DNA from 2 places in the Streptomyces sp. NPDC057565 genome. Region 1 is predicted to be linked to the other one. Evidence: riboswitches for the same ligand, from Rfam matches in the RefSeq annotation. Region 1 holds a riboswitch; the other holds the start of a gene.
The links. A riboswitch is a leader RNA that binds a small molecule or an ion and turns the genes downstream of it on or off. The one in region 1 is predicted to bind glycine.
Positions count from the first base shown of each region.

Region 2: it holds a riboswitch for glycine, as region 1 does, so the genes downstream of both, gcvP (aminomethyl-transferring glycine dehydrogenase) here and gcvT (glycine cleavage system aminomethyltransferase GcvT) in region 1, are expected to answer to the same signal.

Region 1 covers NZ_JBHVFU010000011.1:84,756-89,390, forward strand. Annotated here, with positions in the region: gene glyA (serine hydroxymethyltransferase) at 1-120, opposite strand, end outside; gene gcvH (glycine cleavage system protein GcvH) at 141-518, opposite strand; gene gcvT (glycine cleavage system aminomethyltransferase GcvT) at 588-1,703, opposite strand; glycine riboswitch at 1,845-1,942, opposite strand; gene ACFU8W_RS21650 (AAA family ATPase) at 2,101-2,796, shown strand; gene ACFU8W_RS21655 (enhanced serine sensitivity protein SseB) at 2,942-3,712, shown strand; gene ACFU8W_RS21660 (enhanced serine sensitivity protein SseB C-terminal domain-containing protein) at 3,945-4,635, shown strand, end outside.
Region 2 covers NZ_JBHVFU010000040.1:8,339-12,973, forward strand. Annotated here, with positions in the region: gene ACFU8W_RS37960 (MerR family transcriptional regulator) at 1-285, shown strand, start outside; gene ACFU8W_RS37965 (DNA polymerase IV) at 331-1,785, shown strand; gene ACFU8W_RS37970 (PRC-barrel domain-containing protein) at 1,710-2,090, opposite strand; glycine riboswitch at 2,192-2,289, shown strand; gene gcvP (aminomethyl-transferring glycine dehydrogenase) at 2,484-4,635, shown strand, end outside.

The DNA.
Region 1 (4,635 bases):
CGGAGCGAAGTTCTCCGAGGCGATCATTTCGAGGGTGGACTGCTGACGGTGGAGCTCGGCGTCGACGGCGGCGGCGACGTCCGGGTCCAGCTCGTGGAGGGAGGAGTTGAGAAGCGACATCAGGTGGTCCCTTGGAGTCTTTAGTTGCCGGAGAACTCGGTGTACTCGTCGGCGGAGAGCAGGTCCTTCGGCTCCTCCGCGACGCGTACCTTGAACAGCCAGCCGCCCTCGAAGGGAGCGGAGTTCACCAGCGACGGGTCGTCCACGACGTCCTGGTTGGAGGCGGTGACCTCGCCGGTCACCGGCGAGTACAGGTCGCTGACGGACTTGGTCGACTCGAGCTCGCCGCAGGTCTCGCCCGCGGTCACCGTGTCACCGACCTCCGGGAGCTGGGCGTAGACGACGTCACCGAGCGCGTTGGCCGCGAACTCGGTGATGCCGACCGTGGCCACACCGTCCTCGAGGGCCGACAGCCACTCGTGCTCCTTGCTGTAACGCAGCTGCTGGGGGTTGCTCATGACCTGAATTCTCCTGTACGCGGGGGAGTGCTGATGAACGGTGGTCTTACGGTGTGAGACGCGACTGCGTCACTTCTGGCGCTTGTAGAACGGCAGGGCGACGATCTCGTACGGTTCGTGGCTGCCCCGGATGTCCACTCCGACGCCCGTGGTCCCGGGCGCGGCGTGAGCGGCGTCCACGTACGCGATGGCGATCGGCTTGCCCAGCGTCGGCGACGGGGCGCCGGAGGTGACCTCGCCGATGACCTGGCCCTCGGCGACAACGGGGTAGCCGGCGCGCGGCACCCGGCGGCCCTCGGCGATCAGGCCGACGAGCTTGCGCGGCGGGGCGGTCTCGGCGCGCTCGGCGGCGGCCTCCAGGGCCTTGCGGCCGACGAAGTCGCCCTCCTTCTCGAACTTCACGACCCGGCCGAGACCGGCGTCGAACGGGGTCAGCTCGGTCGTCAGTTCGTGCCCGTACAGCGGCATGCCCGCCTCCAGGCGCAGCGTGTCGCGGCAGGACAGACCGCACGGGATCAGGCCACGGGAGGCGCCCGCCGCCGTGAGGGCCTGCCAGAGCTGCTCGGCGTGCTCGGGGGCGACGAACAGCTCGAAGCCGTCCTCGCCGGTGTAACCGGTACGGGCGATCAGCGCGGGCACACCGGCGACGGTGCCGGGCAGACCCGCGTAGTACTTCAGACCGTCCAGGTCGGCGTCGGTGACCGAGGCCAGGATGGCGGGGGACTCGGGGCCCTGCACGGCGAGCAGCGCGTACGCGTCGCGGTCGTCGCGCACCTCGGCGTCGAACCCGTCGACGCGGGCGGTCAGCGCGTCCAGCACGATCTGGGCGTTCCCGGCGTTGGCGACGACCATGTACTCGGTCTCGCCCAGCCGGTAGACGATCAGGTCGTCCAGAATGCCGCCGTCCTCGGCGCAGATCATCGTGTAGCGGGCGCGGCCGACGGCGACGGTGCCGATGTTGCCGACCAGCGCGAAGTTCAGGAACGCGGCGGCCTGCGGACCGGTGACGGTGATCTCACCCATGTGCGACAGGTCGAAGAGACCCGCCTTCGTGCGCACCGCGTTGTGCTCGTCGCGCTCACTGGCGTACCGCAGCGGCATGTCCCAGCCGGCGAAGTCGGTCATGGTCGCGCCCAGCGAGCGATGCAGGGCGTCGAGGGCGGTGAGACGGGGGGCGTTGCTCATAGGTGTGGCTCCCAGGGCATGACGACGATGACGATCCCTCCCCATCTGTCATCGGAACCTGAGAGGTTCGCCGAGAGACCCCCGGGGGGTTCGGCTTGCACCTTGGGTGGAGCCGCCGGGCGACTCGCTTTTCAGATCTGCCTCGTCCACGCGGTACGGGGCCTGAGAGATTCAAGGGAGGATCTTGCTCCTTCGGCGCCCGGCACACACTGTGGCCGGAGCTCTCCCGCGCGGATTCAAGCGGCCTTTATGCAGTTGGCCGGGTCATCATTGCACGCATTGCGGAAGAGTGGGGCGTCGGTACCCCGTGCACGGGACGAGTAGTGGGACGGTTGTATCGCATTACCTTTTCTTTACACTTCGTGGGCAGACGTGGGTGACCCGACAGGGGAGGGCGATGACGTTGCAGCGGTACGCGACGACCGCGGGGGCCGCGCACGGCGCGATGCCCGCGCAGCCGGGCGCACCCGCCCGGGAATTGCCGGGCACGCACGCGCCCGTGGTGCGGGACCTGCGCGAGCGCGCCGGGCGCAGCCCGCGCGGGCTGCATTTCGAGGCAGGCGATGTGGTGGTGGTCTCCGGGCTGCCGGGGGGCGGAAAGTCGACACTGATCCGGCGGGCGGTGGCCGCACGGGCCATCGACTCCCAGGACACCCGGGACCGCTGGGCGCAGCGGGTGCCCCGCTTACTCCCGTACGCCCTTTACCGCCCGCTGGTCCGCGTCGCCCACTACTGGGGGCTGTGGCGGGCGCTGCGCTCCGGTGAGTCCGTCGTCGTCCACGACTGCGGGACCCAGACATGGGTGCGGGGCTGGCTGGCCCGGCACGCACGGCGTCGCGCCCGCACGCTGCACCTCGTGCTGCTCGACGTCACCCCGCAGGAGGCCAGGGAGGGCCAGCGCGAGCGTGGGCGCGGAGTCTCCGGATACGCCTTCGCCCGGCACCGCAGGGCCGTCGGCCGGCTGGTGCGGGACACCGAGGCGGGCGCCCTGCCGCTCGGCTGCTCCTCCGCAGTGCTGCTGGACCGGGAGGCGGCCGGGATGCTGGCGCGGATCACGTTCGCCGACGCCCAGGGGACGACGGGACAGCCCTGAGGGTCCTCCTCTTCGGATCAGGCCCCACGCGCCCGGCATGATCCGCAAGAGAGGCCCTGGCACCCCCGGTCGTCCGTCAGCGCGGAGGGGCGCGCCGGAGTTACTGTTCTGCGGCAAGGCATGGGTGAGAAGGGGAAGCAGCGCAGTGGACATTCCGGCACCGGTCCAGAACCATCCGCAGAGCGGATGGCCGGCCAATGAGCTCGAAGAGGTACTGGTCGCCTCGCTGGGCAGCCCGGAGGCGGGCGGCAGGCTCGTCGAAGTGCTCGGCCGCAGTCACGTCTGGGTGCCGCTTCCCAACGGCGGGGGCCCCGATGCCCCGTCGCTCGACCTGCCGACGGTGGAGATCGAGGGCGCTCCGTACGTCCCCGTCTTCAGCTCCGAACAGCAGTTCCTGCAGTGCGTCGGTACCCATATGTCCTTCACGGTGGCGCCCGCCGTCGAATTCGCCCGCGGGCTGCCCCCGCAGCTCGGCATCGCGGTCAACCCGGGCGGCGCTGTCGGCATGCCGCTGCCGCCGCCCGCCGTCGCCGAGCTCTGCCGTGCCGGACGCACCTCGCTGGACGGGCCGGCCACCGGCGGACGGGTCCGGCTGTACGAGCCGGACTGGCAGGAGGAGCCCGTCGACTTCCTCGCGGCCGCGGCCGGGGAATTCGAGGAGAGCGGCGTCGTGCGCACCGCACGCCGGACGCTGGCCAGCATCGAGGGCGGCGATCCCGTTCTCTTCATAGGCGTCGAGTTCTCCACCTGGGACGGCGCGGGGCGCAACGCCCCGATGGACGCCCTGGGCCGCGCACTGGGCCGTGTCGAGGTGCCCTGGCCGGTCAATCTGGTCCTGCTCGATGTGGCGCAGGATCCGGTCGCCGACTGGATGCGGGCCAGGATCCGGCCGTTCTACCAGCGCGAGGGGCACTAGCGCCCCTCCCGGCAAGCTTTGCCCCTCCCTCCTCTGCCGGTCACGGCACCGGAGCGCGGAGTCCCCGACTCCGGGGAGGGCGGGCGCGACACCGTCGACCTGTGGCGTCAAGTCGGTGTCAGGGGTGCCGCATAAGCTGGTTTGATGGCTAGTGCCTCGGCCACCGAGCCGCACCCGCGTGCCCCGGGAGCGGCAGGCCGACACAGTGGATCGAAGAGGGGCGGGACCCAGGGTGAGTGCGTCAGGCACCGCGGCGGCCGGGCAGGTCGAGCACATGCTGCGCCAAGTGACGCCCGGGCGCTACGACGCGTACGAGGCACTCCTCCGAGCGCTCGCCGGGGACCGGATCTGGATGCTGCTCTGGCACGGCCGCGCCGGCTCGCCCGACGCCCAGTACGGGAACATGGAGGTCGACGGGCTGGGCTACGCGCCCTGTGTGACCTCCGCCCAGGAACTCTCGGCCAGCGGCTGGAACCGGGCCCATGAAGTGGTCACCGGACTTGACATCGCCCGCGCTCTCTTCCCGGACCGCTGGGGCATCTGGCTCAACCCGCACGCCCCCGGTGGTGGTGTCGGCATCCCGTGGCTGGATCTGCGCCGTATCGCCACCGGCCTCGACCGGATGCCCGCGGGACCGCTCCGGCTCACCGAGCCGGCCATCGAGATCCCGCAGTTCTACGCCCTGCTCTCGCAGAACGCCCATCACACCCCCGCGATCCGCTCCCTGCGCCGGGCCTGGGTGCAGCCCGCGCTCGGGGTGCCGTACCTCGCCATCGGTCTCGATCTCTACGACACGGGCCAGACCTCCGTCGACGCGGTGCGCGCGATGATGCAGCAGTCGATCGGCGCGGTCCCGGACGGGCTGCCCGTCTCCACCGTCGCGATGTCCGACGAGTACGACCCGGTCGCGATGTGGCTCCGCG
Region 2 (4,635 bases), on a different contig from region 1:
ATCCGCACCACGGTCCAGCATCTCCGGGCCCGGGGGTTCCAGGATCTCGAGCGGATGACGCTCATGAGCGACGGCGCGACCGTCTACGAGTGCTCGTCGCCCGACGAGGTCGTGGATCTGCTCCAGGGGGGCCAGGGGGTCTTCGGCATCGCCGTCGGCGTGGTCTGGAGGGATGTCGACGCCGCCCTGTCGCAGTTGCACGGCGAGCGGGTGGACACGGGCGAGACGCTGATCGGCCACAACCCCACCGACGAGCTCGCACGGCGGCGCAACCGCGCCGTCTGAACGGGCCGCGGCGATTGTCAGTGCCGTAGGGCAGCATCGGTTGATGTGAGATCCGCGCCCACCATCCTGCATCTGGACATGGATGCCTTCTACGCCTCGGCCGAGCAGGCGGCGAAACCGAGCCTGCGCGGCAAACCGGTCGTGGTCGGCGGGCTGGGACCCCGCGGGGTCGTCGCCACCGCGTCCTACGAGGCGCGGCGCTTCGGAGTGCACTCGGCGATGCCGACTGCGCAGGCCCGGCGGCTGGCGCCCAATGCCGCCTACCTGGTGCCCCGCTTCACCCTGTACCGGACGGTGAGCGACCAGGTGATGGGGTTGCTGGGGCAGCTGTCACCACTGGTGGAGCCGCTCAGCCTGGACGAGGCGTTCGTCGATCTGGAGGCCGGTGGGACCGCCGACGACACCGTCTCGGCGCGGGCCATCGGCGAGCAGCTGCGCGACGCCATCAGAGCCGTCACCGGACTCACCGGCTCGGTGGGCCTCGCGGGTTCCAAGATGCTGGCCAAGATCGCTTCGGAGGAGGCGAAACCGAACGGGCTGCTGGTCATCGAGCCGGGCACCGAGCGGGATCTGCTCGCCCCGATGTCCGTACGGATCCTCCCCGGCGTGGGCCCCGCCACCGGGGACCATCTGCGGCGGGCCGGGATGACCACGGTCGACGACCTGGCCACGGCCGGCGAGGCGGAGCTCGTACGACTGCTGGGGAAGGCGCACGGCGTCGCGCTCCATCGCATGGCTCTTGGGTACGACGACCGCCCCGTCGTGGCCGAGCGCGACGCCAAGTCGGTGTCGGTCGAGGACACCTTCGACATGGATCTGCACGACCGGGTCCGGGTCAGGACGGAGGTCGAGCGCCTGGCGGACCGTTGTGTCCAGCGGCTGCGGGCCGCGGAGCGCTCGGGACGCACCGTGGTGCTGAAGGTGCGCAGATACGACTTCTCGACGCTCACGCGGTCCGAGACGCTCCGGGGGCCGACGGATGACCCCACCGTGGTCAGAGAGGCCGCTGCGCGGCTCCTGGAGGCTGTGGACACCACCGGAGGGGTGCGGCTGCTCGGGGTGGGCGTCACGGGGCTCGCCGACTACACGCAGGAGGATCTCTTCGCCCAGGCAGCCGGTGAGCGGGCCGCGCCCGAGGTCCCGGCCCAAGAGGAGCAGGACGCGGGCGGCCACGGGGACGAGCCGGCGGACGGGGCACAGGAGCAGGAGACCGCCGAACAGCTCGCGGCCCGGCGCTGGCCCGCCGGGCACGACGTATGCCATGACACCTACGGCCACGGCTGGGTGCAGGGCAGTGGGGTGGGCCGGGTGACCGTGCGGTTCGAGGAACCCGAGTCACCGCCCGGCCGGGTGCGGACGTTCCGTGTCGACGATCCGGACCTGCAGCCGGCCGATCCGCTCCCGCTGGTGCGTGATCCGGTGGATTACTCGTCCTGGCCGGCCAGGCTGCCGAAGTCCCGGTCCGGGCCCGGCTCGTCGGGCGGTGAGTCCAGGCCGTAGTGCCGGTAGAGCTGAAGCTCCTGTTCCGGCGAGAGATGGCGGCCCACCCCGAAGTCGGGTGCGTCCTTGATCAGCGCACGGTCGAAGGGGATCCGAAGCACGTCGTCGACGAACTCGCTGGGCTCAAGCGGCACGAAGGCGTCCCTGCTGAACAGTCCGGTACGCACGGCTGCCCACTCGGGTATGCCGGTCGCGTCGTCGAGATACACCTCGTCCACAGTTCCGATCTTGGTGCCCTTGCGGTCGAATGCCTTGCGCCCGATCAGGTTGCGCGGATCGATGTCGGTCTGCACGGTCCCTCCCATTGGTCGCGGCTACTCCACAGGCTCTACGAAAGTGCAGATTCGGGCTGTCGGCCACTTGAGAATTTCGTCGCGAGCCCCGCTGGTAGGCTGGTGATGGCTGCTGACCCCGTGCGGGAGAGTCTTCCGGAGCACATCCGGCAGGCGCCGAAGGAGCAAATCCTCCCCGGAATCTCTCAGGCCCCCGTACCGCACGGACGAGGTCACTCTGGAAAGCAGGGCGGGTTTCGTGGCGGCAGCAGCCGGGACGGATCCCTCCCTCACCGACGGTGAAAGCCGGTATGCCTCAGGGCGCACCGGTGAAGCTCTCAGGTTGAGATGACAGAGGGGGAGGCCGTCCGGGCACCCGCGCCGTGGTGCCCCTCGCAGGTCGTGACAGACCAGGAGGCCTCCACCATGACCCCCCGTCGCACCCCGCTCTCCCAGCTGGAGCAGGGCATCCCCTTCGAGCAGCGCCACATCGGTCCCGATGATGAAGCGCAGGCGAAGATGCTCGCCCAGGTCGGTTACGGCTCGCTCGACGACCTCACCGCGGCCGCAGTGCCCGATGTGATCAAGAGTGCGGAGGCGCTGCAGCTGCCGTCGGCCCGTACCGAGGCCGAGGTCCTTGCCGAGCTGCGCACCCTTGCCGACCGCAACCAGGTGCTCGCCCCGATGATCGGGCTCGGCTACTACGGCACGTTCACCCCGCCGGTGATCCTCCGCAACGTCATGGAGAATCCCGCCTGGTACACGGCCTACACGCCGTACCAGCCGGAGATCTCGCAGGGCCGCCTGGAGGCGCTCCTCAACTTCCAGACGATGGTCGCCGAGCTGACCGGGCTGCCCACCTCCGGCGCCTCGCTGCTCGACGAGGGCACCGCCGCCGCCGAGGCCATGGCGCTCGCCCGACGTGTCGGCAAGGTCAAGGACGGCGTCTTCCTGGTCGACTCCGAAACCCTGCCCCAGACCATCGCCGTGATCGAGACCCGCGCCGAGCCGACCGGTGTTGAGGTCGTCGTCGCCGATCTCGCCGCGGGCATCCCCGCCGAGATCGCCGAGCGCGGTGTCTTCGGTGTGCTGCTCCAGTACCCGGGTGCCTCCGGCGCCGTCCGCGACATCAAGCCCGTCATCGAGCAGGCCCACGAGCTCGGCGCGATCGTCACCGTCGCCGCCGACCTGCTCGCCCTGACCCTGCTGACCTCGCCCGGCGACCTCGGCGCGGACATCGCCGTCGGCACCACGCAGCGCTTCGGTGTGCCGATGGGCTTCGGCGGACCGCACGCCGGCTTCATGGCCGTGCGCGAGAAGTTCGCCCGCAGCCTGCCCGGCCGCCTCGTCGGTGTCTCCGTCGACGCGGACGGCAACAAGGCGTACCGCCTCGCCCTGCAGACCCGCGAGCAGCACATCCGTCGCGAGAAGGCCACCAGCAACATCTGTACCGCGCAGGTGCTGCTCGCCGTGATGGCCGGGATGTACGCGGTCTACCACGGCCCCGACGGCTTGCGGACGATCGCGCAGCGCACCCACCGCTACGCCACGATCCTGGCCGAGGGACTGCGTGCGGCCGGGGTCGACGTCGAGACCGCCGCCTACTTCGACACGCTCACCGTGCGTGTCCCCGGCAAGGCGGCGGATGTCGTGGCCGACGCCCGCGACCGCGGGGTCAACCTGCGTCTTGTCGACGCCGACCGGGTCTCCCTCGCCTGCGACGAGACCACCACGCGTGCGCAGCTCGCCGCCGTCTGGGCCGCCTTCGGCGCCGACGGTGACATCGAGGCGCTGGACGCCGCTGCCGCCGACGCACTGCCCGAGTCCCTGCTGCGTACCGACGAGATCCTCACCCATCCGGTCTTCCACCAGCACCGCTCCGAGACCGCGATGCTGCGCTACCTGCGCAAGCTCGCCGACCGTGACTACGCGCTGGACCGCGGCATGATCCCGCTCGGCTCCTGCACCATGAAGCTGAACGCGACCACCGAGATGGAGTCGATCACCTGGCCCGAGTTCGGCGCGCTGCACCCGTTCGCGCCGGCCGAGCAGGCGGAGGGCTACCTCACGCTGATCCGCGAGCTGGAGGAGCGCCTCGCCGAGGTCACCGGCTACGACGCGGTCTCCATCCAGCCGAACGCGGGCTCGCAGGGCGAGTTCGCGGGCCTGCTGGCCGTGCGTGCGTACCACCGGGCCAACGGCGACGAGCAGCGGACCATCTGCCTCATTCCGTCCTCCGCGCACGGCACCAACGCGGCGAGCGCCGTGATGGCGGGCATGAAGGTCGTCGTGGTGAAGACTGCCGACGACGGTGAGGTCGACGTCGAGGACCTCCGCGCCAAGATCGAGAAGCACCGCGACGAACTCGCCGTGCTCATGATCACGTACCCGTCGACGCACGGTGTGTTCGAGGAGCACGTCGCCGACATCTGTGCCGAGGTGCACGACGCGGGCGGTCAGGTGTACGTCGACGGCGCCAACCTCAACGCACTGGTCGGTCTCGCCAAGCCGGGTCGGTTCGGCGGCGACGTCTCGCACCTGAACCTGCACAAGACCTTCTGCATCCCGCACGGCGGCG